3 regions of the Paraburkholderia sp. WS6 genome follow, and region 3 is predicted to be linked to each of the others. Evidence: riboswitches for the same ligand, from Rfam matches in the RefSeq annotation. Region 3 holds a riboswitch; each other region holds the start of a gene.
The links. Region 3 has a riboswitch for cobalamin ahead of cobG (precorrin-3B synthase). Riboswitches for the same ligand answer to the same signal wherever they lie in the genome.
Positions count from the first base shown of each region.

Region 1: another riboswitch for cobalamin. It lies ahead of M0D64_RS00100 (CbtB-domain containing protein); the one in region 3 lies ahead of cobG (precorrin-3B synthase).
Region 2: another riboswitch for cobalamin. It lies ahead of cobA (uroporphyrinogen-III C-methyltransferase); the one in region 3 lies ahead of cobG (precorrin-3B synthase).

Region 1 is NZ_JALQCK010000001.1:27,639-29,878, reverse strand. Features, by position in the region: gene M0D64_RS00110 (alpha/beta hydrolase) at 1-68, shown strand, start outside; gene M0D64_RS00105 (histidine phosphatase family protein) at 145-837, opposite strand; cobalamin riboswitch at 892-1,031, shown strand; gene M0D64_RS00100 (CbtB-domain containing protein) at 1,074-1,295, shown strand; gene M0D64_RS00095 (CbtA family protein) at 1,307-2,053, shown strand.
Region 2 is NZ_JALQCK010000017.1:7,880-10,119, reverse strand. Features, by position in the region: gene cobO (cob(I)yrinic acid a,c-diamide adenosyltransferase) at 1-73, opposite strand, end outside; gene M0D64_RS20685 (cobalamin biosynthesis protein) at 70-564, opposite strand; partial or broken gene cobA (uroporphyrinogen-III C-methyltransferase) at 604-1,320, opposite strand; cobalamin riboswitch at 1,544-1,772, opposite strand; cobalamin riboswitch at 1,852-2,125, shown strand.
Region 3 is NZ_JALQCK010000012.1:87,433-89,672, reverse strand. Features, by position in the region: gene cobG (precorrin-3B synthase) at 1-1,091, opposite strand, end outside; cobalamin riboswitch at 1,184-1,363, opposite strand; gene cbiE (precorrin-6y C5,15-methyltransferase (decarboxylating) subunit CbiE) at 1,448-2,240, shown strand, end outside.

The sequences.
Region 1 (2,240 bases), on a different contig from region 3:
TTGGGCACGATGCGAAGGGGATTTTTGCATCGGTGCAGGGGCTGGCGGCGTTGTTCGGCAAGGCATGAACCGTGCTACCGCGATAAGGCCACCTTTCAAAGGATTGTGCCGACATGAACAAGACCCGACTCCTCGCGGCCGCCGTTATTGCGACGCCGGCCACCATGTCCAGCCGCGTCGTGAGCGTCGCAACTCGACCATCGAGAGCGGCGCGATCTCGATACGCGGAAACACGGCCGGCGACGCACCAAGCGCATGAACAATGGCGGCCCGGATCACTGGCGGGTGCGTGACGGCGACCACGTTTTGCGTGGTGCTCGGGATGACGCTCGTTTTTTCGCGTAACGTACGATTCCTTGCCTCGTTCGCTCCATCATTTGATGCACGGTCTGTTGCGCGGGTCACGTCCTCGCTCAACGCATCGTTTAGCGCATCGAGCCACTGTCCCACCCGTTTCACAAGTTGACTGAACGACTCGCCGCCGTGCGCGGCTGCGTCGGGATCATGTGTCCATGCGGCGAGGTCGTGCGGTGCTTCGGCCGCGAGATCGGCAAGGCGACGGCCATGCCACAGGCCGTAGTCCATGTCTGCCAGTCCCTCGTCGACCGATGCGCCTTGGCCCGATGCCGCGGCACCGATCCCCAAGGCCGACGCCGTGTCGCGCGCACAAACGGCAGGGCTGACGAAAACCGCCGCGTCGTCCGGAATCGACAGGCGCGCTCGTGCGGCGGTTGCTTCGGCGAGGCCACGTGCATCGACCGGGTCGTCGGCGGGGAAGCGGCCCGCGCGCATCGCCGCGGTCGATGCGTGGCTGATCAGTAACAGCCGTGTGTCCATTCAGTTGATTTCCATAAAGACCGGACTAAAGCGGGACGCCGCGTGCATGCTTTACGTTGCCGGGAGGCAAAGTTTAGCGCGTAGAATAGCGTCACTGCGAAGCACGGAAGCCGGTGAGAGCCCGGCGCGGTCGCGCCACTGTAATCGGCATTCACGAGCCGAAAGCCAGACCTGAGCTTTGCACCATCCCTCTTCAATCTACTATCGGGGCGCGTTACCCCCAGGAGATGTCCATTATGTCCAACGCTGTTTTCGATTCCACGACACAGCCTGTCGCCCAACCCACGCCGATTCCGCTGCGTGAATTGCTGCCTTGGGTCGTGTTCGGCGGCTTGCTGCTGTTGCTCGCGCTGTATTTCGTTGGTGCGGAACAGGGTGCCACGTCGCTGGTGCCTGGCATGTATGTGCACGAATTCGTGCACGACGGCCGCCATCTGCTCGGCTTTCCCTGCCACTAACGGAGTCGAAAATGGTCGGTAAATTGTTGGTACGCGGGATGCTTGCAGGCATCGCCGCGGGATTGCTCACGTTCGGCTTCGCGAGATTGGTGGGCGAACCGCAGGTCGATCAGGCGATTTCCTTCGAGGAAAAGGCCGACGCCGCCAAAGGCGAAGCGCCCGAACCCGAACTGGTGAGCCGCGGCACCCAGGCGGGCCTGGGATTGTTGACTGGCGTGGTGACGTACGGCGCAGCGTTCGGCGGGCTGTTCTCGCTGGTGTTCGCGTATGCGTACGGGCGCGTCGGCGCGCTGAGTGCGCGCGCGTTGTCCGCATGGCTCGCGCTTGGCGCGTTTATTGCGCTGGTGATCGTTCCGAACATCAAGTACCCGGCGAATCCCCCTTCGGTGGGCGACCCCGAGACGATCGGGATGCGGACCGGCTTGTTCTTCCTGATGATCGCGATCTCGCTGGCCGCAGTGGTGTTCTCGCTGAAGGTTCGGCGCCGCGCGGCGCTGAAGCTGGGCGCGTGGAATGGCTCGATTGTGGCGGGCCTGGTGTTCGTCGCGATCATTGCTGCCGTGCAACTGTCGATGCCGACGATCAACGAAGTACCGGCGGCTTTCCCGGCGGTGCTGTTGTGGAAATTCCGCGTCGCGGCCATCGGCATGCAGGTGGTTATGTGGACGACAGTTGGGCTGCTGTTCGGCGCCCTCGTCGAGCGAAGCAAATTGCTGGCTTCCGCGAGCCGCAGCGCCGCGAAGTCCGCTTACCTTTGATGTGAATGGCGTGACCGCGCGAGCCGCGGTCACGCAGGCGTGCAGCGCGAGAGAAACCAAATACATCAAGTACTTGGCGCGTTTGCGGGAATGTTATCCACAGGCTTATGGACATTTTCTGTGGACAAGTTCCATGGGTGCATAACGTTATGCGAATCGCTTGGTTGCCCGAAGCCGGGGCAAATCC
Region 2 (2,240 bases), on a different contig from region 3:
TGGCCTGCTTTTTCTCATGGCCCTCGCGCCGGCGTTCGGTCATGCGCTGATGGGATTCGGGATCGGTCTTCATGGAAGGTCCTGTTCTTGAGTGTCGTCGTTTGTCTGTTCGCAGGCGCGGCGGGCGGTGGTCGATGCTATCGCGACTGTGACGCCGGCATGTACGGTTTTGCGCACGAGTAGCCGTGCGTTGGGGGTATCGGCTGCAAACGAGGCAATTGGGGTAATTGAGCCAATTGAGGCATGGGCTGCACCAGATTCGGCCGCCGCAGCGAGCAAGGCGCACGGCTCACAGACGCCGTCTATGCCGAGATGCTCGCGTGCGGCCGCCGACGGATCGTCCACGGAGATCGCCGCAATTTGCTCGCGGCTGAACAGCTTCAGCGGCAGCGCATGACGTGCGCAGAATTCGAGTAAGCCGGCTTCCTGGGCTTTGACGTCGACCGAGGCGATCGTGCTGATTTCATCGAATGGATGCGAGCCGAGCGTGGCACGTACAGCCGTTTCGATTTCCTCGGCGGAGCTGTGCAAACGACAACCGATACCGACGGTTAGCGTTTTCATTGCGTGTCCTCGGGGTTCGCTGCCAACATTCACCGCATGCCGCGCCAACGCCAGCGACGCCACACCGCCGATCACCACGATCGCCGGCGAGCCGAGCCCGGCGCGCGAGACCGTATCCGCGAACTCGCCGAGCCGCGCGAGCGCATGCCGTTGCTCGGGGCGCGTAGCCGATTCGATCGCCGCGCACGGCGTATCGGCGCTCATCCCGGCCGCGAGCAACGCGTCGACGATTTCGTTCAGCCGCCGCATGCCCATGTAAATCACCAGCGTCATCCGCGTGGCGACGAGCGCGGCCCAGTCCGGCTCGCCGCTGCCGGCGCCGTGTCCGGTGACGAACACCACACCTTGCGCGTGATCGCGATGCGTCACAGGAATGCCGATTGCCGCGGGCGCCGCAATCCCGGCGGTGATGCCGTTGATCACGTCCACGCTAATGCCCGCGGCATGTAGCGCCTGCTGTTCTTCTCCGCCGCGGCCGAACACGAACGGATCACCACCTTTCAAACGGGCGACGCTGCGTCCCGCCTGCAGATGCTCGAGCATCTGCGCGACGATGCCGGCCTGCGGCGTCGACGGATGCCCGCCACGTTTGCCGACGTACACGACCAGCGCGTCGGCGCGCGCGAACTGCAGCACGTCGGGGTTCACCAGATCGTCGACCAGGACCACATCGGCTTGCGCCAACGCGCGCGTTGCCTTGAGCGTCATCAGTTCGACATCGCCGGGGCCGGCGCCGATCAGCCAGGCGCGGCTCATTGCGGCGTGCATGGCGTGCGCCATGTCGTGATAAACGGAAACGGATGAGGCTCGATGAGGCCGGAGGCGACGGAAATTGAGGTCATGCGGTGCTACGGATTACGCGCGACGAATAACGCTGCTCGCCGCGTTTCTCACAGGGAAACGCCAACGGCCGCGCCACGTCGTGCTTCAGCGCCTTCACATCCGTCCCTCGCGGATTCCGGCGGCCGGCAGCGTGACGTTCGCTGCCTCCGCGTCTGGCCGGTATCCGGGCTGGCGGCCTCATGCGTTTTGCCTTCCCGTCCGGATTCGTCGGACAGTGGCATCAAAAACGCATGCGCGATGCGAAAGCACCGCAGGTCGCTTACCGTTGCGGGGACAGCACAGGTTGAGCGCAGCGAGCGCGGCCTGTTTCCCGTTTAACTGCACATGCGAACGCATATGCGGGCACCAAACGCGCGCATACGATAGCACACGGCGGGCCGCGCCGGCACTGTGGAAAGGCCTTGCCGCAGCCCGCGTTTCCTTGACGGCACGGGGCGCTCGGCCTACACTCGCACGCACTTTGGTGCTCGCGTGCGCGCTCGTGCGCATGCAGTTAAACGGGAAACAGGGTGCCCACCTGCAATGGACCGGGTCAACCTGTGCTGCCCCCGCAACGGTAAGCGAAAAGCGGTGCGTTCAAGAGCGCCGCGGAGCCGGCTTCGATGTCCACGCGCAAGGCCGCGTCGGCATATAACCACTGGGCGAGAAACCACTCGTCCGGGAAGGGGAAGCGGCGCTTTCGTCAGCCCGGATACCGGCCAGACTACGAAGAACGACCATCGCGGGGATGCGGTGGCGCGTTCATGACCTCATTCTCGTTTTCTGTTTTTCGGTTGCCTCGGCAACGCCGTTGTTCGTCCCCGTGTCTGGTTAATGTCGTGGTTTGGGGCATG
Region 3 (2,240 bases):
GGTAGTAACACGCTTTGCCAGGGCGTCATGCGCAGCGTGCCGTTGCCTTGCTGTTGCGAGAGCGTGGCGAGGCCGCGCAAGGTCGTGGCGTCGAGGCGTCCGAGCGGCGGTTGGCCGCCTACGTGCAGCATTCCCACGACTCGCTGTGCGTGCGCGCCGAGTCGCAACGTGGCATCGGCGGGCGTGGGGCGTAGCCAGTTTGCAAGCGATGTGTCGCGTGACAGTGGGAAATCGACGTACGTTTGAGCGTGCTGCAATAGCGCGTCGACGGGATGCGTGGCGAGCAGGTGACGCATGCGCGTGGCATCTGGGGCGGCCAGATCGAGGAACGTATGCAGCAGCGCGCGGACGAGGTCTGTGACTTGCGCGGGCAGCACTGCGGCGAGAGCGCCTGCGTAATTCGGATGAGGATGGTCAACGGCGCTATGCGAGCCGGTACGCGCGATATGCGGGAAGGCATTCGCATCCGCGTCCGCCACGGCAGGCGGACAACCCGCCAATCCGAACACAAATCGCACACCGTCTTCGGCCTGCATGGCTGCCAGCCAAACATCATGCGGATGATCCAGCCTGGCAAGGCGCTCACCACCATCGAGCAGTAGCGCGAATTTCGGCGATAGCGCCGCGAAACGCGCTTCGGATTGCAGCAATGTGAGCATTTCGATGCAAAGCGGCCTCGTATCGAACAGCGCAAATGGATCACGCCCCGCAGCCGGGCTCACCATCACGTTACGCACATCGTCCGCCGAGCTCGCGAGCAGCAAGTTGTCAGCATCCACCGCACCGGTCGCCCGAATCGGCCCAAGCCCCGCATCGACCAGCGCCGCGATCAACGCCGCTTCATGCCCGCTTCGCACGCCACGCACCTGCAGATTCGCGCGATTGGTCAGCTCGACCACACCGGCCGCATGCCGCTCGCTGACGTCGGCGATCACCGCGGCCTGCGCCGCGCTCAACTCACCGCCGGGCAATTTGATCCGGCAAATCCCCCCATCGCGCGCCGCGACGATGCGCAGCAGCCCCGGGCACGCCGAGGGCCGCAGCGCGAGGGCCGCATCGGGCAAAGCAGTGGAGGGCGAAGCTTGATTCAAGACGGACACCGGGTTGAGCGTCGCGCGACGGCCCGAGCAAGCCGCAAAGCGGCGATTGCTACGGCATCGGTACACCCCGCCCGATGTAGGCTGGCACGAACAGTCTGGCCGGCAGGTCTCCTGGCTGGCAGGTCATGGTCCGCCGCGGCCTTCCCGGTCGAACCAGTGGCGCGGAGCGCAGGCGGACTCGCTGCATACAGTTGCGGGGGCAGCCACAGCAACACTGTGTTCCCTCTTCGGCCCCGAAGGGCACCGGCGGCTGTATTATGCCTTTTTTCGAACAGCACAACGAGGCTGGACGCTTTGATCGGCGTGGCACAGCGCATTATTTGAAGATACAGAAAGAGGATGGATGCATGCCGGCATGGCTGACCGTGGTGGGCATAGGCGATGACGGCTTCGCCGGCTTGGGGAGGCCCGCGCGGCGTGCTTTGCTGGAAGCGTCGGTGGTTTATGGCGGCGAACGTCATCTGGCGATGCTGCCCGCGCGCCTCGCCGCGCGCCGCGCGGCATGGCCCAGGCCGTTCGATCTCGCGCCTTTGCTGGCCGAGCGCACGGGGTCGGTGTGCGTGCTGGCGAGTGGGGATCCGATGCTGTTCGGCGTCGGCGCGACCCTCGCGCGGCAGTTGCCGGCAGGCGAGTTGCGGGTGCTGCCGGCGCCGTCGTCGTTGTCGCTGGCGGCCGCGCGGCTTGGCTGGCCGTTGCAGGACGTCGCCACGGTTTCGCTGGTGGGAAGGCCATTGCCGGCGCTGAATGCTCATTTGCACGACGGCGCGCGCGTCTTCGTGCTGAGTGCCGACGGGCGCACGCCCGCCGCGCTGGCCGAACTGCTGAATGCGCGTGGGTTCGGCGCGACCCGGATGACCGTGCTGGAACATTTGGGCGGCAATCTGGAGCGGTGTATCGATGGCCGTGCGGACCAGTGGTCTGCGGGCGAAGTGGCAGCGTTGAACCTGATCGCACTCGAATGCCGTGCAACGGAGGGTGCTCCGCGTCTGCCGTTGACCGTCGGCTTGCCCGACGACGCCTTTCGCCACGACGGTCAGTTGACCAAGCGCGACGTCCGCGCGATCACGCTGGCACGCCTCGCGCCGACGCCCGGCGAATTGCTTTGGGACGTGGGCGCGGGCAGCGGCTCGATCGGCATCG